3 regions of the Janthinobacterium sp. PSRC1-1 genome follow, and region 1 is predicted to be linked to each of the others. Evidence: predicted binding sites of a transcription regulator. Region 1 holds the regulator's gene; each other region holds the start of a gene.
The links. The regulator FNR, encoded in region 1, switches genes on or off when oxygen is low (the NO sensors DNR and NnrR bind a similar motif). The targets are predictions, from matches to a motif close to TTGATNNNNATCAA.
Positions count from the first base shown of each region.

Region 2: a site for FNR is predicted at 3,725-3,738, ahead of ACP7DW_RS04995 (XrtA system polysaccharide chain length determinant). Genes of this name have one in related genera too.
Region 3: a site for FNR is predicted at 5,507-5,520, ahead of paaA (1,2-phenylacetyl-CoA epoxidase subunit PaaA). Genes of this name have one in related genera too.

Region 1 is NZ_JAFCWK010000019.1:28,839-35,877, forward strand. Features, by position in the region: gene ccoG (cytochrome c oxidase accessory protein CcoG) at 1-537, shown strand, start outside; gene ACP7DW_RS26965 (FixH family protein) at 640-1,164, shown strand; gene fnr (fumarate/nitrate reduction transcriptional regulator Fnr) at 1,168-1,926, opposite strand; gene ACP7DW_RS26975 (response regulator) at 2,166-5,240, shown strand; gene ACP7DW_RS26980 (TOBE domain-containing protein) at 5,340-6,107, opposite strand; gene ACP7DW_RS26985 (sulfate/molybdate ABC transporter ATP-binding protein) at 6,148-6,858, opposite strand; gene modB (molybdate ABC transporter permease subunit) at 6,867-7,039, opposite strand, start outside.
Region 2 is NZ_JAFCWK010000002.1:306,887-313,925, reverse strand. Features, by position in the region: gene ACP7DW_RS05005 (TIGR03016 family PEP-CTERM system-associated outer membrane protein) at 1-1,204, opposite strand, end outside; gene ACP7DW_RS05000 (XrtA-associated tyrosine autokinase) at 1,188-2,036, opposite strand; gene ACP7DW_RS04995 (XrtA system polysaccharide chain length determinant) at 2,056-3,585, opposite strand; gene ACP7DW_RS04990 (XrtA/PEP-CTERM system exopolysaccharide export protein) at 3,838-4,461, shown strand; gene ACP7DW_RS04985 (N-acyl amino acid synthase FeeM domain-containing protein) at 4,661-5,407, shown strand; gene ACP7DW_RS04980 (S1 family peptidase) at 5,409-6,176, opposite strand; gene ACP7DW_RS04975 (hypothetical protein) at 6,188-7,039, opposite strand, start outside.
Region 3 is NZ_JAFCWK010000001.1:388,768-395,806, forward strand. Features, by position in the region: gene ACP7DW_RS01790 (cytochrome-c peroxidase) at 1-497, opposite strand, end outside; gene ACP7DW_RS01795 (methyl-accepting chemotaxis protein) at 726-2,423, opposite strand; gene ACP7DW_RS01800 (M14 family metallopeptidase) at 2,790-3,914, opposite strand; gene ACP7DW_RS01805 (hypothetical protein) at 4,056-4,310, shown strand; gene paaX (phenylacetic acid degradation operon negative regulatory protein PaaX) at 4,408-5,337, opposite strand; gene paaA (1,2-phenylacetyl-CoA epoxidase subunit PaaA) at 5,605-6,594, shown strand; gene paaB (1,2-phenylacetyl-CoA epoxidase subunit PaaB) at 6,623-6,907, shown strand; gene paaC (1,2-phenylacetyl-CoA epoxidase subunit PaaC) at 6,922-7,039, shown strand, end outside.

The sequences.
Region 1 (7,039 bases):
GCCTGCGTCGATGCCTGCAATACCGTGATGGACAAGGTCGACCGGCCGCGGGGACTGGTACGCTACAGTACCGACCATGCGATGGAAAACAACTTCAATTCGAAGCAGATCCGCCAGCGCGCCATGCGCCCGCGCGTGCTGATCTACACTTCCATCCTGGCCCTGATCATCATCGCCGTGTGTACGTCGCTGGCGCTGCGCACGCCCCTGAAAATGGACGTGATCCGCGACCGCGGTTCGATGGGACGCGAAGTGGAAGACGGCATGATCGAAAACGTGTACCGCTTGCAGATCATGAACACCTCGGAGCAAACCCAGCATTTTAAAATCAGCGCTTCCGGCTTGCCGGGCCTGACCTTGCTGACACGCGAAGAGGTGACCTTGCAGCCGACGGAAACGCTGGGCTGGCCGATCCGCCTGCGCGTACCGCACGGCGTGGGAGAAAAGGGGTCGAACAAGATTGCGATCGAATTGCACTCGCTGGACGACCCGTCGCTGCATGTGCGTGAAAGCGCGGTCTTCATCGTGCCACGTTAACAAGGAAAGGCGGACGGGGACCGGGTGCCCTCGCCGCCGCCACGAAGTTGCAGGAAGGCCGGTCCCCATGCGGGGACTGGCTGATTAAACAGGAGAAATATCATGTCCGACAGTCTCAAGCTGCAAGCCCCCGTTGCACCGTGGTACAAGCATCGCTGGCCTTGGCTGCTGATGATCGGTCCCGGCCTGTCGGTTGTCGTCGGCAGCTTCATGGGCTATATCGCGTTTACGCAGCCCGATGCGCTGGTGGTGGGCGACTATTACAAGCAGGGCAAGGCGATCAACCAGGATTTGAAGCGCGACACGATCGCCAGCGACCTGGCGATGGATACCAGCCTGTCCTATGATGTGGCGTCAGCGCGCCTGAGTGGCTCCGTGCACAGCTTCGGCAAGGCCTACCAGGGTCCGTTGCAGCTGCATCTGGCGCATGCGACCCTGCCGGAAAAGGATATCAAGCTGCTGGTGCAGCCCGATGCGGCCGGCAATTTTTCCGTCGCGCTGCCGATGCTCGAGCGCAGCCGCTGGCAAGTACTGGTGGAAAACGACAAACGCGAGTGGCGCCTGTCCGGCATCTGGACTTGGCCGCTGCAGCGCAGTATCGCGCTGCACGCCGATGAGGAACTGTAAGACTTACTTGCAGACGTCCGTGCCGGCCGTGATGGCTTTCAACTTGGCGGGCTGCAAGATCTCGATCTCGCGGTTGGACACGCGCAGCCAGCCTTCCTTCTTGAATTTCGACAATAAACGGCTGACGCTCTCGATGGTCAGTCCCAGGTAATTGCCGATTTCCTCGCGCGACATGCGCAGCTGAAATTTGCTGGCCGAATAGCCACGCGCTTCATAGCGCGAGGCCAGGTTGACGATAAAGGCGGCAAAACGCTGGGTCGCCTGCATATTGCCCAGCAACAGCATGACGCTTTGCTCGCGCGTGATTTCCTGGCTCATCATGCGGTGGAAATGGCGCAGCAGGGTCGGCATATTGCCCAGCAATTGTTCCAGGCTGGAAAAAGGAATTTCACACACTTCGCTGTCTTCCAGCGCCACCGCATTACAGTGGTGGCGATCGGCGCTGATGGCGTCCATGCCCAGCAGTTCGCCAGCCATCTGGAAACCCGTCACCTGCTCTTCACCGCCCGGATTGATCTGGTACGTCTTGAAGTGCCCCAGGCGGATCGCGTACAGGTTCTGGAACGAGTCGCCGATACGGAACAGCGAGGCGCCGCGCACGATCTTGCGACGGCGGCCGATGATCTGGTCCAGCCTGTCCATGTCGCCCACATCGAGGCCCATCGGCAGGCACAATTGATGCATGCTGCAGGTCGAGCATCGCGCACGCAACGCTTCCACGGTCACTGTGGGCATGGTGGGAGTGAGTAGCGCTTCAGTCATGTCGGTACCTTTTAGAAAATGCAATAACAAGTTTACTGCATACAGGGTTGCCGTGTGCCAATTTCACCGCATTTCGGCCGAATAAACGACGTTCTGACTTTGATTATATGGCAACATCGTCAAAAGCCCATGCGGGGCGGGCCATTTGCGCGGCACCGCTTGCAAAGTTAATGTATTGATAGGAAAATTCCTGACAGCATTATCTGCCGCCTGTGCCGCACGGTACTGAAAAGGAAATCATGAAGCCTCTCGGCATCAAAGCAAAAGTCGCGCTGGTCACCAGCCTGACCTCGATCGCCATGATCGCGCTGGTCACCATGATACAGGTGCAGCACATGCGCGCCGACTTCACCCGAGTACTGCTGAGCCAGCAGTCTGCCCTGATCACCCGCACCGCTGCCGAACTCGACGACAAGCTGGGCATGCTGCTGCAGATCGTCACCCTGACGGCCAGGCAGCAGCCGCCGGAATTGATCGCCCGGCCCGCCCAGCTGCGCGAATACTATGCGCGCCGCTCGATGCTGGTACTGTTCGACGACGTGCTGGTGCTCGACGCGCAGGGCGTCATCGTGGCCGACATGCCGGAAGTGGCGGGGCGCGCCGGCATCAACGTCGCCGAGCGCGAGTATTTCCAGACCGTGCTGCGCACGCGCCAGCCCATGATCACCGAACCGATGCTGGGCAAGTCGAGCGGCATGCCCATCGTGCAGATGGCCGCGCCCGTGCTCACCGCCGATGGCCAGGTGGCCGGCGTCGTGATCGGGGTGCTGCGCCTGTACAAGGACAACCTGCTGGGGCGCCTGCGCTCGGAAAAGATCGGCAAGAGCGGCTATTACTTCATCCTCACGCGCGGCGCCGTGCCGCGCTACGTGCTGCACCCCGATACCGACCGGCTGCTGCAGCCGCGCCTGCCGAACGCCAACCTGACCACCACCGAGTTGCTGAAGCAAGATGGCGAAGGCAGCATGGTCAGCACCAACAGCCGCGGCATCACGGCCGTCAACAGCTTCAAACGCCTGAAATCGGTAAACTGGCTGCTGGCCGCCTCGCTGCCCCTCGACGATGCCTTCGAACCGTTCGATGGCGTGCTGTACCGGCTGGTGCTATGGAGCATCCTCGCTTCGCTGCTGGCCGCGTTTATTCTGGGCTGGGTCACCGTGCGCCTGCTGTCGCCGCTGGTGCGCCTGCGCGACACGCTGCAAGCCATGCGCACCAGCGGCAGCCGTTTCACGCCCGTGCCGGTGCGGCAGCGCGACGAGATCGGCGAACTGACGGAAACGTTCAACGGCCTGATGAGCGAACGCGACCGCCTGCAGCAGGAACTCGAAGCGCGCGCGGCGGAGCTGGAACAGGAGCGCGACCGGGCCGAGGCGGCCAACCGCGCGAAGAGCGATTTCGTGGCCAACATGAGCCATGAAATCCGCACGCCCCTCAATGCCGTGCTGGGCATGGTGTACTTATTGGGCAATACCAGGCTCGATACGGAACAGCGCAAGTATCTGACCATGGTGCGCGTGGCGGGCCAGTCGCTGCTGGGCATCCTCAACGACGTGCTCGACTATTCGAAGATCGAAGCGCGCCGCATGGAATTGTCGCCCGTCGAATTCGACCTCGACGAGGTCATGAACACGCTGGCCACGACGATGACCATGAATGCGGGTGAAAAGGAGCTGGAACTGGCCATCGCCGTCGAGCCCGACGTGCCGCGGCGCCTGGTGGGCGACGCGCAGCGCCTGCAGCAAATCCTCGTCAACCTGGCCGGCAACGCCATCAAATTTACCGAGAGCGGCGAAGTGGTGGTGGCCGTCAGCCTGGCCGAAAGCCAACAAGACCGCGCCTGGCTACGCTTCGAAGTGCGCGACACGGGCATCGGCATGACGGAACTGCAGCAACAGCAGCTGTTCGCCGCCTTTTCCCAGGGCGACCAGAGCATTACACGGCGCTTCGGCGGCACGGGCCTGGGCCTGGCCATCAGCAAGCAGCTGATCCACATGATGGGCGGCGATATCGCCGTGGCCAGCAGCGAAGGCAAGGGCAGCCGCTTCTGGTTCAGCGTGCCGTTCGAGATGCTGGCGCAACCGCCCGAAACACGGCGCACGCCGGCCCTGGGGCAGCTGCGCCTGCTGGTGGCCGACGACAACCGCACCACGCGCGAACTGATCGTCAAGCTGATCGAGGCCTGGGGCTGGCTGGCCGACGAAGTGGACTCCGGCTTTGCCGCCATCGAACTGTACCGCGAACGCCTGGCGCAGCAGCAACCGTACGACGTGGTGCTGGCCGACTGGCACATGCCCGTCATGGACGGCCTGGCCACGGCCAAGGCCATCCGCCAGGCAGCTGCCGGCCAGCGCCAGCCCATCGTCGTGATGGTCAACGCCTTCGCGCGCAACCACCTGGAGGAAATTTCCAGCGCGGCCGAGGCCGATGTCGTGCTGATGAAGCCGATCACAGGTTCGAGCCTGTTCGATGCCCTGCACCAGGCGCTGATCGCCAAGAACGACGGCGGCGAGCAGCGCATGCTGCACCAGCCGCTGGGCACGGAACTGGCCGGCGTGCATTTCCTGCTGGTGGAAGACAATCATTTGAACCAGGCCGTGGCGCGCGGTATCCTCGAACACATGGGCGCCACCCTGGACGTGGTGGGCGACGGTTTGCAAGCGGTGGAGCGGCTGCGCACGGAAGCGCTGCGCTACGACATCGTGCTGATGGACATGCAAATGCCCGTCATGGACGGCTTCAGCGCCACCCATGTCATCCGCACGGAACTGCGCTTGAACTTGCCCGTGATCGCCATGACGGCCGGGGTGCTGGCGTCCGAACGCGAGCGCTGCATGACGGCCGGCATCAGCGATTTCATCGCCAAGCCCGTGGTGGTGGAAGAGATGATGGCAGTCATCCTGCGCCACCTGCCGAAGCGCCCGCCAGTGCAGACGGCCGAGCCGGTGACGGTTGCCGATGAGGAAGTGTTTTCCATGGCGCCGCTGATGCGCGTGATGGGCCGCGATGCGAAAGGCCGCGGCGTGCTGCGGCGCATGGTCGAAGACGCGCTGAACAAGGGCATGACGCCCGTGCGCGACGCCGAAACGGCGTTGCAGGCGGGCCACCACAGCGACGTGGCGCGCATCCTGCACGGCGTGCGCGGCTCCGTCGGCACCCTGGGCACGAAACGCCTGATCCGCGCCGCCTTCGCCACCGAGGAAGCCATCGACGCGGGCCGCCTGGACGAGGTACCAAGCCTGCTGGCGCGCACGGCGCAGGAGCTCGAGCAGGCGCTGGCGGCGGCGGCGAATTGGTTGTCGAGGCTGAAAGATTAAAAGAGTAGGTCGGATTAGCGCTTGCGCGTAATCCGACATGATACGCCAACAATATTGTCGGATTACGCGGCGTGCCGCCGCTAATCCGACCTACGCAATTTACGCCGGCACACCGAGAATCACGCTGGACGCCTTGAAAATCGCCGTCACCTGGCTGCCGATGGCAATGCCCAGCTCGGTGCTGCTCTGATTCGTGATGATGGCGGCAATCGTGCCGCCGCGCGGCAAGTCCAGCACCACTTCCGTGTTGACGGCGCCCGTCTGCACGCGCGTCACGCTGCCGGTCAACTGATTGCGCGCGGAAAAGCGCGCCCCTGCGCTATCCGCCACGAGGATGATCGACGAGGCCTTGATCAGCGCGAACGCTTCCGCGCCCGGTACCAGGCCCAGGCTGGCGCTGCTGCCCTGCGTGACGATGGCCACGATGTGCTGGCCGCCGGGCAATTCCAGCGTGACTTCGTCGTTGACGGCGCCCTGTTTCAGTTCGGCCACCTTGCCCAGGAATTGATTGCGTGCCGTGGTTTTCATGGCCATTCTCCGTATGAGTAACAAATCGTCGGCGATGCCTTCGGCCTGGCTGCCCAGCTGGCGCAGGTAGCGCGCATGCTCACGCTCGATGATGCGGAAATTGTCGACCAGCTGGCGCCCCCGTGGCGTCAGGCGCGTGCCGCCGCCACCCTTGCCGCCCGTCAAGCGCTCGACCAGCGGCTCGCCGGCCAGGTTGTTCATCGCGTCGATGGCGTCCCAGGCCGCCTTGTAGCTCATCTTCACAAGCTTGGCCGCCTGCGTGATGGAACCGCATTCGGCGATGGCGCCCAGCAATTCCACCCTGCCGGCGCCGCCCAGGTTTTCTCCGCCCACCGTCATCCATACCGAGCCTTGCAGGCCGATTTCCGCTGCCGCTGATTTATCCAATGCGTTCACCCAATGCCTTATGTTCTTCCATGCTGTCAATTTGTCCGTCGCGCAAGTACAGCACATGCTCGCCCAGGATGCGCGCATCTTCCGGATCATGGGTGATCAGGATCATGGGCACGTCCAGGCGCTGCTGCCACTGGCTCAGCTCCAGGCGCATTTTGACACGCAGGGCCGGATCGAGGGCGGCAAACGGCTCGTCGAGCAGCAGCGCGGCTGGCTCGGCCACGAGCGCCCTCGCCAGCGCCACCCTTTGGCGCTGGCCACCGGACAACTCGTCGGGAAACTGGTGCGCCAGTTCCTGCAAGTGGAAAGCATCGAGCCAATGCTCGACCTTCTGCAACTTTTCGCGCGCGCGCGGGTTGAACCAGCCGCGGCTCAGGCCAAAGCCCACGTTCTGGCGCACCGTCAGGTGCGGGAACAGCGCGTAATCCTGGAACAGGTAGGCCACGTTGCGCTGCTGCGGCGGCAGGTTGATGCCGGCGGCCGAATCGAACAGGGTACGGCCATTCAGGCGGATATGGCCCGCGTCCGGTGTAAACAGTCCGGCAATGGCTTTCAGGGTCATGCTCTTGCCGGCGCCGGACGGGCCATACATGGCGATGCGCTGACTGCCAGAGGTGCATTGCACGTGCAGGTCGAAACGGCGTTTGCCGGAGCGCAAGGTGGCGCGAATGTCGAGGTCGAGTTGCATGGGCGTCATCATAGACCTCATTTGTGCGCGACGCGCCCGGGCGCCAGGCGGCCCGCCGACAGCAGCACCACGATGCAGACAAGGGAGATAATCACGACCAGCGTATTGGCCACGTCGTCCTGGCCCGCCTGCACGGCTTCATACACGGCCACCGACAGGGTCTGCGTCTTGCCGGGGATGCTGCCGGCCA
Region 2 (7,039 bases), on a different contig from region 1:
GCGCCGTGCGGTCGACGGCCGTGACGCCGGCGACCAGCGTGCTTTTGCCCGTGGCGCGCGCCATCGTCAGCTTCAGCTGCTTTTGCAGGAAGTAGCGGTGGCTGAAGTAATTGATGGCGCCCCGTTCCGGCCCCAGGCTGTTGGCGTAGCGCAGGAAGGCATTGATGCGCAAGCGCCTTTCGCGCGCGTCGGGAAAGATGCCGCGCCATAATTGATCGAGCAGCTGGCCCGCATCGCGATCGCCCAGACGCGCAAACTGCGTGGGCATGGTGGTGATGTCTTCGCTGTAGCTCAGTTGCCAGTTGGTATGGCGCTGCAGGAAGTTGGCATCGAGGCTGTAGGTGGTGCCAAAAAAGCGCTTGCCCGTGCTGAAGGCCAGGCTGGTGCGCGACGACGGCGTCCACACGCCGCCCAGCGACCAGAAGCGGCCTTCCGGCGCCTTGCCGTTGCTCGACAGATAGCCTTCCTTTTCCATGCCGCCGCTGGCCGTGGCCGCCCATTTTCTGCTGAACGGATAGCGCAGGCCCACGCTGCTGCGCTGCATGCGCACGGGCGCCAGCTTGCTGTCCTGCGTGCGGCGCACATCGTGGCTGGCGTTCCAGGTCCAGCCCTGGCCGCGCGGTTCGCCGCTGAGCAGCAATTCCAGCTCGTCGCTATGCACGGACAGCAATGCGCCGCCGCTGGCTACCGTATTGCGCGTGTAGCGCAGCTCGGCCGTGGCCACGCCGCGCAAGCGGTGGCGCAGGTAGGGGCTGATGCTGGTGGTGCGCACGGTGCTGCTATTGTCCGTGTCGGGCAGCTCGTCTATCAGTTGCGGGCCGAACGGCGAGATGTTGCGCCGGCTCACGCTGGCGTTGGCATCGATGAAGAACCAGTCCTGCACCAGCTCGGCGTCGGCCGCGGCGTGCAAGTCGTGGTTGTCGCTATTGCCGCGCTGCCCCGAGAGGAATTTGTGCCAGCTGTAATCGAGGTCCACGCGCAGGCGCGGGCCCGTGCCGATGAGGGCGATGGCGGGCGCGATTTCCGTGATGAAGTCCGCTTGCGTCTTGCCGGGCGGCGCGCGCAGGGCATTGTCCGTGTAGCTTTCGCGCAGGCGCAGCGACGGTTTCACCAGCCAGTCGACAGCACAGGCCGGCAGGGGCAGCAGCAGGGACAGGAACGGCAGCAGCGGCAGCGGAACCCGGCGGCTAGTCGTAATAGCCATAGCCGTAGTAGTCGCTGCCGGGGAACGATTTGGTCTTGTTGTAGATCAGATGAATGTGTTCGCACGCTTCGATCTGGCGCAGCGCTTCCTTGACGGCGTGCTGCGTCGTCGTTTCCGCCTCGACCACCATCACCACTTGGCCCATCTGCCCGACCAGCGCGTGGGCTTCGCTGGTAATGAGCAAGGGCGGCGAATCGAAGACGACGACGCGGTCGCTGTAGCGGCTGGCAATTTCCGCCAGCAGGCGGCTCATGGCCCGGCTGGCCAGCAGTTCCGTCGCGTGCTTGTTGCTGCGCCCGGCGGGCAGGATGCGCAGGTTGGCCACGTTGGTTTTCAGGATCACGTCCCCCATGGCCAACTGCGGGTCGAGCAGCACGTCCATCAGTCCAGGCTCGGGCGGCAGGCCCAGCACTTTCAGCACGGACGGACGCGCCACGTCGGCATCGACCAGCAGCACCGTGATATCCATTTCCATGGCGATGCTCATGGCCAGGTTGATGGCGCAATACGTCTTGCCTTCGCCGGGCATGGCGCTGGTGACGACGATCAGGTTGCCGTGGCGGATGGCCTCGGCGCCGCTGGCGCGCGCCTGGCGCAGCAGCGGGCGCTTGATGATGCGAAAATCTTCGGCCACCGAACTGCGTCCGCCTTCCTGCGTGAGCATGCCTTGCTGCGCCAGCCGGGCCAGGTTCAGCGGACGGTACCGGGGGGCGGCCGCCGCCGCGCCATCCGCGCCATCCGCACCCTCCGCAACATCTGGACCATAAGCCACGCTGGCCTCGGCCACGCCCAGGATCGTGGGTTCCTGCTTGCCGTTGTCCTTGCTGCTCATCGTCGCTCCCTTGGTGGTTCTAGAATTTCAGCAGCGCGGCCGTCATGACCCCGCCGTACAGCAGGAACAGGCTGCCCAGACAGCCGGCAAAGGCATAGCGGGCGCGGCGGCGGCGCACCTGCTGCAGCGGCGTCCAGTTCATCGATACCGTGCCCAGCACATTCAAGCCCGTGGCATCGCGCAGTTCGGCCGGGCTGAGGAAGGTGGGGCGCACCTGGCTGATCAGCAGTGCCGTGGCGATGCCGGCCACCAGGGCCGCGCCCAGCGCCGCGGAAAACAGCAGCGGACGGTTCGGGCCGACGGGCGCATATTGCACCGTGGGCGGGTCGATGATCTTGAAGGCCATCATCTCGGTGGTGGAGCTGAGTTCGCCCGACAGCTTGGCCGCTTCGCGCCGGCCGATCAGCTTTTCATAGTTTTCCTTGTTGATGATGTAGTCGCGGTTCAGTTGTGCCAGCTGCGATTCCACCTCGGGCACGGCATTGCTTTGCGCCAGCAGGCGCTCATTGCGCGCGTTGTATTCCTGCACGCGGGCGCGGATGGCGGCCACCTTGGCATCCGCGTCCGTCAGCGCCACCTTCAACTGCTGCAGCATGGGGCTGTAGTTCTTGCCCGGGTCGCCGGACGCCGTTTTCAGCTTGCTTTCCTCGATCTTGCGCTCTTCCAGTTGGGCAATGAGGCGCTTCGAGGCGATGATGTCGGGATGCAATTCCGTAAATTGCATGCGCAGGCTGTCCAGATTCTTGTTGAGCGAGGCGATGCGCTCGTCGAGTTCCGGGTTCGTGATGGCCGAAGCGTTCGGCTCCAGGTCGAGCACGGGTTCGTCGCCTTCGATCTGGCTCAGGATGGCCTTGCGCGCCTGTTCCGCCTCGACCAGTTCCAGCTTGGCATTGTTCAGGCTATCGGATGACATCAGCAGCTGGCTGCCATAGTCGATGCCCTGGCGCGGCAGCAGCAGGTTGTTGCGGATCTTGAATTCCTTCACCAGGTTTTCCGCCGCGCTCAGCTTGTCCTCGTAATTCTTGATCTGCTCGTCGATGAATTGCACGGCTTTCTGCGAATCGCCCTTTTTCCCCTGGAAACTGCCTTCGACAAAGATGGTCAGCAGGCTTTGCACCACGTCGCGCACCAGTTTCGGGTCGCGCCCGCTGTAGCTGATGGTGTAGATATCGTAGGCGCTGGTGCCGGTGATCTTGATGCGGCTCATCAGCTCATCGAGCCGGGCTTCGTGTTCGCGCACGGTCCTCGAATCGAGGTCGAGGTCGACCATGCGCATGACGCGCTCCACGTTCGGGCGGCTGAGCAGGGTGCGGCTCATGATGGCCACCTGCTGTTCCGTGTTCGGCACGCTGGTCATGCCGGCCAACAGCGGCTTGAGGATGGTTTGCGTATCGACAAACACGCGCGCCGACGTCTGGAAGTCGTCGGGTAGGGTAATGACCTTGATGAAGCCGACGATCGCCACCAGCCACGCCACCAGCACCGCATGCCAGCGGTACTTCCAGATGCCTTTCAGGCTGGAAAGCAGTTGCTGTATCAATTGCTCCATGTCGCTTCCTTCAGGTGACGGTGCTGCACGGTCGATGGCTGGGCGGCGCGGACAACGGCGTCTTGCAAGAAATGCTTGCCTGTTGAGTAAGCAAAGTATAGGGCGCCTGGGAAGCAAGATTTCCCAAGATGATTGCTTCTTGATACGCCTCAAGGTTCACTTGCCGGGTTTTAATAATCATAGGAAGTTCGCGGCCCAGGCTGGTTCTGCGGGGCCTGCCATGGACGCACCATCGACTCGAAGAGGCCCCGCATGAATCCGTTTCGCCGTGCTTTTGTCTGCCACACGCTGCTCCTGGCCTGTAGCGCCAGCTTGCTGGGGGGCTGCCGCACACGCTATCCGCTGGCGCCCGCCGACGACAGCGCCCCCATGCACGACTACCTGATCGGCCCGGGCGACTCCGTCAACATCATCGTCTGGCGCAATCCGGAAGTGTCGCTGACGGTGGCCGTGCGGCCCGATGGCAAGATCACCACGCCGCTGGTGGAGGATTTGGCCGCCAGCGGCAAGACTTCGACCCAGCTGGCGCGCGATATCGAGCAAGCCTTGGGCAAGTTCATCCAGCAACCGGTGGTGACGGTCATCGTCACCAATTTCTCGGGCCCGTATGGCGAGCAGATCCGGGTCATCGGCGAGGCGGCCAAGCCGCAGGCGCTGCCGTATCGCCTCGGCATGTCGCTGATGGACGTGCTTATCGCCGTGGGCGGCATCACGGACTTTGCCGCCGGCAACAAGGCCAGCATCATCCGCATGCGCGACGGCAGCCAGCAGCAGCTGCGCGTGCGCCTGGACGACTTGCTCAAGAGTGGCGATATTTCCGCGAATGTCATGATGCGGCCGGGCGATGTGCTGTTGATACCGGAGAGCTTTTTTTAGAAGGGATCTCAGCAATATCAAAACAGCATTTATATTTGCTTTTTTGTACTTTTTGGCAAATTTCAGCATGCAATTTTGCTATGGAATAGCACTTTCTTCTGTTTTTTTTGCCTGACGCGGGAACTTCTCTGCTTTTTATCTTGTCACAAGGCATTGGCTTCAGTCCGTCTCGACGGCTGCCGATGAACGTGAGGACAAGATGAGCTTTGAAGATGAACCTATTATTTCCTTCGACACGCCCGGTACGTTCAGTGACCTGGTGGTGGGCGAGGGCCAGATCGACCCGGCCATGGAGCACGAGCTCGACCTGCAGCGCTTTCATATCCGCATGGCCAATTCGCGTGGCCGGCGCGAGGCGGCCAGTTTGCTGATCCGCAAGATGTACGGCTGGCGCGGCTATGCCGTCGATCCCGGCATCGCGCATGCGCTGAATAAAATCACGCTGTTTGCGGAAACGGCAGGCGCCACCGTCGGCACCATGACCCTGTGTCTGGACAATGACGAGACGGGCTTGCCCGCCGATGAAAATTTCCGCGACAAGCTCGACGTGCTGCGGGCGGAGGGCCGGCGCCTGTGCGAACCGTCGCGCCTGGCCATCGACAAGGGCGTGAGCAAGCGCGTGTTTGCGGCACTGATTCACATTTCTTATATTTATGCCCACAATATTCACGGCTTTACGGATTACGTGATCGAAGTCAATCCACGCCATGTGGTGTTTTACAAGCGCATGCTGGGTTTCAAGGATTTTGGCGGCGAGCGAGAGTGCACGCGCGTGGGGGCGCCGGCCGTCTTGCTGCGCCTGGACCTCGACTACATGGGGGCCCAGATCCGCAAGTACGGCGGCATGATGGAGCAGCATGGGGGTGAACGATCGTTTTACCCCTTTTTTTTTCCGACATGGGATGAACCAGGCATCACCGACCGGCTCAGGCAGGGGCGCAACTGACTCATTTATTTTTCAGCAAGATCGCCTGCATGTGGCTGCCCGGAATCGCGTAGGTGATGCCGCTGGGCGCGGTGATGGCCGCCTCTTTCAGTCCCTTCACATACACCATGTTGACGATGCCGTAGACGAGACCGGTCTCGGGATCGAACAGGGGGCTGCCACTGCTGCCCGGATACGCCGTCGCGTCCAGCTGGAATACCGTGTACGGCGCTTTTTGCAGTTGCGCCAGGCGCCGGGTGTCGAGGCGCTGCGCCGTTGCGCTGGGCCTGACCACCGGCGTCAGCGACGATACGGTGGCGCGGTGCGTCACGTGGTGCAAGCCCAGCAAGGTGCCCAGCGGGAACCCGGTAAAGGCCATGGCCTGGCCTTCGCGCACCGTGCCCGCGTCGCCCAGCGTCAGGGCCGGCAGGGGCGCGCCCGCCAGGCGCAGCAAGGCCAGGTCGTGCTCCGTGTCCAGCGCCTGGATTTTGGCGGGGCGAAATTGCGCCGCCTCGCCCTGGCCCGTGAGTATGCCGATCACTTCGTTGGGATTGGCATCGAGCAGTTTTTGAATCACATGGGCGCAGGTGAGCACGCTCAAGCCGTCGCCTGCCACGAAACCCGTGCCGAGGAAATTCATCGGCGGCGTGCGCGTCGCTTGCAGGCTGCCCACGCCGACGATGGACGGCTTCACGCGCGCAATGACTTGCGCCAGCGCCTGGTCGGCACGGCAAGGCGCGCTGGCCACAGCCAGGATCAGGCCGGACAGCAGGGCAGAGGAGAATCTCAACGGCAGGGCTTTCATGGCGGCGCACTTTCAGGGGGAGGAGGTTGCGGGGGCTGCAGCAATGCGCACAGCAGCATCAGATAGCACAGCAGGGCGATACGCGGCACGTCGAGCAGGCTGTCGAACAGGCCGACGACGAGAAAACCCAGCAGGGCGGCGGCGCAGGCCAGCGCGCACGGGTTACCCCCCGTGGCCTGGCGCAGCAGGCGCAGGCCGGCCAGGGAAAGCAGGGCCAGCAGGGAAAGTGCCCCGCACCAGCCCGTTTCCACCAGCACATGCAGCGCCAGGCTCTTGATATGCCACGGCAAGTGATGGTGGTCGCTGCTGAAAAACCAGTAATTGTTGGCCTGCGTAAAGCGTCCGTTGGCGATCAATTCCTCGCCGCCCGGTGCGCGCAGGCTCAGATTGTCCACGTCGATCACGGACGAGGTGGCCGTGCCGCTGGCCGCCAGTTCCAGCTGCACGGGCGGGCGCAGCAGCCAGGCGCCAGCGCCCAGCCATTTGCTGTCGAACGGCACTTCATAGTGCTGCCAGGCCGGCACGGGATTGCCAGGCGGGGGCGGCTGCAGGCGCAGGGGGATAGGCACGCAACCTTGTGCGTACAGCAATTGTCTCTGGCACAGGCGCACCAGCAGCACGGGCATGGGACCGCTTCGGCGCGCGTCCAGCGCCAGCGTGTAGTGCGTGGCCGGCTGCAGCGGCAGGCGTTGCAGCAGCCGCAGCAGTTCGCCATAGCCGGCGCTGTAGCCGGGACTGGCCAGGCGGACAAACGTGTTGCCGGCATTGCCAGGCGCACCCTCTTCTTGTGCATAGGCGATGCTGGCCGGCACCTCGCGCCCGGGATTGTGCCAGTAATATGTGGCGGG
Region 3 (7,039 bases), on a different contig from region 1:
AAGTCCGGCTCTTCCTGCTGGAATTGCTGCAAGGCATAGGTGATGCGCTTGAATGCCTGTTGTGGTTGCGCAAAGATGGCGTCGCCAAAGACGCGCCGGAATGCTTCCGCGTAACTGCCATTGCGCAGCCGTTCTACCACTTCATCCGTGCTGGCATTGGCCATTTCGTGCGCTGCCAGGAACGGCCGTTCCGCCTGTTCCGCCAGGCTGGCGGCGCGGCCGTCGCGGTTGATGCCGCCGTTGGGCGCGCCTTCCTCATCAAAGCGGAAGGGCGGCGTGTGTTCCAGATAGCGCAGCGATGGCGTGGCGCGGTAGCCATGTGTCTTGCCATCGGCGCCGCCCAGTTGCACGGCCAGCTTGTTGCCGGGCGCGTAAGCGTGGGCTGGGTCGTGGCAGCTGGCGCACGACTGCTTGCCCGAGGCGGAAAGACTGGCATCGTGGAAGATGCGCCGCCCCAGCTGTGCGGCAGGGCTGAGTTCGACCGTCGTGCCTGGCATGGCGTGTAAGCCAAGAAACAAGAAGGTGCACACGTGTGCAAATCGCGCCTCAGCGCGTGGCTGGTCTTGGATGGTCATATGCAGGGTAGTGATCGGCAAGTGGAGGGACAGGCAATGCTGCGTCCAGTATAGGCAGCAATGGCCGATGTGGCAACGATTAGCGATGCTGCGCTGCGCCATGGCGGCGCGGCACTCCGGCTGCGGTTGCCGCACCGCAGGGCGGCACGGTCAGTACTGTTCCCATTCCGTTTCCGCCATTGTGGCGGGGGCGGCGTGCTTGCGGCTGGCGGGCGCGCTGGCGACGAGACCGGGCTTGTCCACTTTGGCGACAGTGGCGCGTGGCGCGGGACGCGAAGCTGGCACGACCGGCGGCAGCGCTTGCGTGCCGTCGAGCTTGAACACACTGACGGCTTCGGCCAGGATGCCGGCCTGATCCTGCAGCGCTTCGGACGCGGCTGCCGCTTCTTCCACGAGGGCGGCATTTTGTTGTGTCACGGCATCCATTTCCGTGATGGCCTGGTTGATCTGTTCAATCCCCGCTTCCTGCTCGTTGCTGGCGGACGTGATCTCGGCCATGATGTCCGTGACGCGCCGCACGCTGCTGACGATCTCTTGCATGGTGCTGCCGGCCTGGTTCACCAGGTTGCTGCCGAGATTGACCTGCTGCACGGAGTCGTCGATGAGGATCTTGATTTCCTTGGCGGCGGCGGCGGAGCGGTGCGCCAGGTTGCGCACCTCCGTGGCCACCACGGCAAAGCCGCGCCCCTGTTCGCCCGCCCTGGCCGCTTCCACGGCCGCATTCAGGGCCAGGATATTGGTCTGGAAGGCAATGCCATCGATGACGCCGATGATGTCGACGATTTTCTTCGACGAGGCATTGATCGAATCCATGGTCGTGATGACTTCCGCCACCACCTGGCCGCCTTTGCTGGCCACGCTGGAGGCCGATTGCGCCATCTGGTTGGCCTGGCGTGCGTTTTCGCCATTCTGCTTGACGGTCGACGTCAGTTCTTCCATCGACGATGCCGTTTCTTCCAGCGAGCTGGCTTGTTGTTCCGTGCGCGAGGACAAGTCCATATTGCCGGAGGCGATTTCACGCGAGCCATGGGCGATGGCATCCGTGCCATGGCGCACGCGGGCCACGATGCCTTGCAGATTGTCGTTCATTTCCTTCAGGGCGCGCAGCAGCAGGCCCGTTTCATCGCTGCCGCGCGCGTCGATGCTGCCCGACAGGTCGCCGGATGCCACGCGTTGCGCCACTTTGACAGCTTCGCCTATGGGGCGGCTGATGGAGCGGCTGATCAGAATGGCCAGGACGATGGCAATGATGGTCGCGGCGATGGACAGGGACAGGGTCAGGATGATGGCCAGACGCCCGTCGGCGAGGGCTTGCTTGCCTTCGTCTGCCATCAGCGATTCCTGGAAGCCGGCCAGGGCCGCCAGCGCAGTCAAGATTTTTTCTTGTGGATAGCGCAGCTGCGTCAGCAGGAAGATGCCGGCAGTTTCAGTTTTCCCCTCTTGCAACAGTTTGATATTCGCATCGCGCGTCCTGGCATAGCTTTCGCGGCTGGTCGTCACGGCCTGGAACAGTTCCTGGCCCTTGGGCGTGTTGATCATGGTTTTCAGGCGCGCCAGCAGTTCCGTATTCTTTTTTACCGATGCCTGAATCTTGGTCACGGCACTGCTGACCTCGTCTGGATCGTTGGCGCCGATGATGGCATTGCCCAGCAGGCGGGCCTGGATATTGATCTCGGACTGGATGGTGTTCGACAGCATGACCTTGACATAGCGGTCATTGAGAATTTTTTCCGTCGTTGCATTGATGTTGCGGATGCGGCTTACGGAAACAAATGCCACCATGGCAAGCAGGACAATGATCAGGCCGAAACTGAAGGCCAGGCGGGTACTGATGTTAAGCTTGGACATAGGGTATTCATCCTCGGCGTAAAGCGGAAAGCGTGCGCTTGGCATGGTCCTGCGGACAAGCGGCGCCTGTGCACGACGATGCTGATGCGGTCAGTTTGCGTTACAGAAAGCTAATTCGGCGGGGATAGGGCCGTGGATGCGTATTTCGGTGGCGGGAAGTCGTGGCGACCTGCCCGGCCGTATATTCTTGCGGGGCCGCGCAGCGTGGCACGGCCTGATTCTGTTGAATAGTGTAGGACGATAATTTCTGACAGGCAAGATGTTTGCGAAAAAAACCATTCGTCCAGCAACGCTTGCCGTGCGGTCAAAAAAAATGCCCCGGCGTGCGGGGCATGGGGCTTACGCGGGCCGGTTCGGCCCTGATGCTCAGGCGCGCAAGGTGGACAGGATAGGCTGCAGTACGGCCGCGCCCAGGGCAGCGCTGCGGGCGCCGCTCCAGCCCGTTTGTGGGTCGGGATCGTTGGCATTGTCCTTGAACGGCAGTTCCAGGGTCAGTGCCAGACAGCCGAAGGCGTGCGTGATGTGAGGCGAACCCATGGTCAGTACTTCCGGCGTGAACGGGCCGTCTTCATAGCCGTGCTCATCCTGGAAGTCGGGGCTGGCCACCTTGAAGTCGGCGATGAAGCGGTCTTGCTCGGCTTTTTGTGCTGGCGTGAAATTTTCCAGCGCATCGCTGCCGGCGACGAACACGTAAGGCAGACCTTCGTCGCCATGCACGTCGAGGAACAGGTCGCAGCCGATTTCATGCATTTTCTGTTTCACCAGGAATACTTCCGGGCTGCGTTCCATCGTCGGCGTCATCCATTCGCGGTTCAGGTTGGCGCCGGCCGCGTTGGTGCGCAGGTTGCCATGAACGGAACCGTCCGGGTTCATGTTCGGTACCACATAGAAAACGGCGTCTTGCAGGCACTGGCGGGCAAACGGGTTGGCCTGATCCAGCAAGGCGTCGAGCATGCCCTCGACAAACCATTCCGCCATCGTTTCACCGGGATGCTGGCGCGCGATGACCCAGACTTTCTTCTCGGCATCGGCGTCACCGACGACCAGCAGATTCATGTCGCGCCCTTCCACCGTGCTGCCCAGGTCGATCAGGCGCACCAGCGGCGACGCTTGCGCGCTGTCGATCAGGGCCAGGTGGCGATCCCATGGGTACGGCTCGAAGTAGGCGTAGTACACGCTTTCTTCCTCGGGGGTGTGTGCGATGGTCATCACCGTGCCGTCGAAGCTGGTTGGCACGCGGAACCAGGTTTCGCGGTCATAGCTGGCGACGGCCTGGTAGTCTTTCCAGCCGTCCGGGTAGGCCGACTTGCCTGCATTCATGAAGCGGATTGTGCACGCCTCGCCTTGCGCGCCTTGCAGGCGGAAATAAAACCACTGCGTGATGTCGGCGTGGGAATCCTTGCGGATGTTCAGCTCGATGGAGTGGGCATCGTCGGCGCGCAGCACCTCGATCGCGCCGGCGTCGAATTGCTGGCTGATTTTAATGGTCATGAGTGTTCCTGATAAAAACATATGGGTTTTGCATCGTGTGCAATGGCGCGATGATACCCGTTTTAGCCGCGCCTTTGTGCTGGCGCAAACGACGCGGGACGTGCTTTGCTAACGTGATAGCTCCAACATGGGGAGAGCATCATGGACGACAACGGCAAGCACATACGCGACCTGGAAAAGAAAATCAGCGCCCTCAGCGACGCCCTGGCGCACCTGGGCAAGGGCACCACCTTGCAGGAATTGCTGCGCATCATACGTTTCCCCGGCTATACGACGCCGGCAGAGTTCACCTTCAACGTCGCCATCCTCGACACCATGCTGGTGCAGGCCAATGCGCTGGAAAAGCTGGGGCAGGATTTGCTGGCTGGGGCGAAGCAGGTGGTGGCGAAGCAGTGAACGTCTGAGAAAATGTCCATGGCGGCGTTGCGTTGCCTTGGCGTACTAGTCGTACTGCCTGCGGCCACGCGCCTGGCCCTGAACATTTTTCAGACGTTCAATTAGTCAGGCCGCCAAAACGTTCGTAGAACCACGGCTCGACAGAAGCCGCCTGCTCATCCTCGCGCCGCAGGGTGGCCAGGATATGTTCCTCGGCCGCCGCATGGGTGATGCGGTACAGGTCGCGCGCCAGTGCATACGCCTGCGTGCCGGGCCACGGTTCGGGCAGCAGTTCGACGGGCAGTTGCGGGTCGTGCAACTGCACGCGGCGGTAGGCGTGCGTCAGCAGCGAGCGGATGACGAAGGCTTGCTCGGCATCGAACACGGGCGCTTCTTGCAGCAAGGTCAGCAGCGGCTGGAAGCTGGCGATGAATTTTTCGTAGCCAGCCATCACTTCCGACAAGTCCCAGCATTCGCCCACCATGTCGCGCAGCGGGCGTGTGCTGACATCCGGCAACTCTGTAGTGTGGCAGACATACAACTTGCCTTGTACCTCGTTGCGCACGAGGATGTCTTCCAGCGCCTCCGCATTGCTGGCCGGATGGCCAAAGATGCCGGGAGAGATCAATCCATAGCCAGCCCACAATAATTCCTTGCGCAGCGCTCCCCGCTCGGCGGCGCCGATGCTGCCGGCCGGCCCGATCACCAGGGTCCAGCTGCCATCCCAGTGCACGACCAGTGGCGCATAGATGCGGCGATATGCGCGCTCGAAGCGGGCCAGCGCCTCCGGGCGTATGGTATAGGCGCTGCGGCGGCCGTCGCGTTGCGAGCTGAGCCAGCCCTCCTGCGCCAGGCGGAACACGCTGGTGCGCAGCAGGCGGTCATTCACGCCAAACGGCGCCAGCAGTTCGATCAGGCTGCCCAGCCAGATGGCGCCGCCACGCGGCACGATGGCGTCACCGAAAATCGTCATCACCAGGGACTTTGAGCGCGGTGGGTCGCTTTCCAGGAAATCGGCTATCCATGCCGTGCAGCGGGTGTTCTTCATGTGGTTCCGGTCTGGCCGTGTTGCGGTCGATTCAATAAAAGCAGCAGTTTACTTGGCTGCGCGGGTAGCGCGTCAATAATTTGCCGGAAGCGCGGGTGGCGCTTCGTAGTGTTTTCTCATATGCAATATCATACGCACAAAAAAGCTGCACAAGATACGAATTTTTAAAATGACTCACATCAAGTGTATGCAAATCGTTTTTTGTATCGTATTATCTGTTCATCGCACCGCGTTGCTGCGCAAAATCAAAGACATGGGAGACAGATCATGTACGCACAAATGGTTGAAACCGGCCTCAAGAACGTCCGCTCCATCGACGACATGGGCCAGGAAGAGCGCGCTTTTCAGGCGCGCATCGACGAAGGCATCAAGATCGAGGCCAAGGACTGGATGCCGGATGCTTACCGCAAGACCTTGATCCGCCAGATTTCGCAGCATGCGCATTCGGAAATCGTCGGTCAATTGCCCGAAGGTAACTGGGTCACGCGCGCACCGACCTTGAAACGCAAGTCCATTCTGCTGGCGAAGATCCAGGACGAAGCCGGTCACGGCCTGTACCTGTACAGCGCCGCCGAAACCCTGGGCGTGTCGCGCGACGATCTGCTCGCTGCCTTGCACTCGGGCAAAGCCAAGTATTCCAGCATCTTTAACTATCCCACGCTGTCGTGGGCCGACATGGGCGCCATCGGCTGGCTGGTTGACGGCTCGGCCATCATCAACCAGATCCCGCTGTGCCGTTGCTCGTATGGCCCGTATGCGCGCGCCATGATCCGCGTCTGCAAGGAAGAATCATTCCATGCACGCCAGGGTTACGACATCATGATGTCGCTGTGCAAGGGCACGCCAGAACAGAAAGCCATGGCGCAGGATGCGCTGAACCGCTGGTGGTGGCCGTCCTTGATGATGTTCGGTCCGTCCGATGCCGCCTCCGTCAACAGCGCACAGTCGGCGCAATGGCGCATCAAGCTGTTCTCGAATGACGAATTGCGCCAGCGCATGGTTGACCAGACCGTGCCGCAAATCGAGTACCTGGGCCTGACCGTGCCCGATCCCGACCTGAAGTTCAATGCGGAAACGGGCCATTATGAATTCGGCGAGATCGACTGGTCCGAGTTCAACAATGTGTTGAAGGGCAATGGTCCGTGCAACCGCGAGCGCCTGCAAACGCGGGTGAAAGCGTATGAAGACGGCGAGTGGTTCCGCGATGCCTTGCTCGCGTATGCAGACAAGCAAGCCGCTAACAAAGCAGCAGCGTAATTACATAAGACAGATAGGGGAGAGCAACATGAGCAAAGAATGGCCATTGTGGGAAGTTTTCATCCGCAGCCAGCACGGCCTGGCGCACAAGCATGTGGGCAGCCTGCACGCCTCCGACGCCACCATGGCGGTCAACCATGCGCGCGACGTCTACACGCGCCGCAATGAAGGCGTGAGCATCTGGGTGGTACGCGCGGCCGATATCGTCGCCAGCAGCCCCGGCGACAAGGGCGCCCTGTTCGAGCCGTCGAACAGCAAGGTGTACCGCCATCCCACCTTCTTCCCGATGCCGGAAGAAGTCAAGAACCTGTGATGGGAGCGCCTGCAATGGAGAACAAGGTCAATTACCTTTTGCGCCTGGGTGACAACGCCCTGATCCTGAGCCAGCAGCTGTCACAGCTGTGCGGCAAGGGGCCCGCGCTGGAAGAAGACATGGCGCTGACCA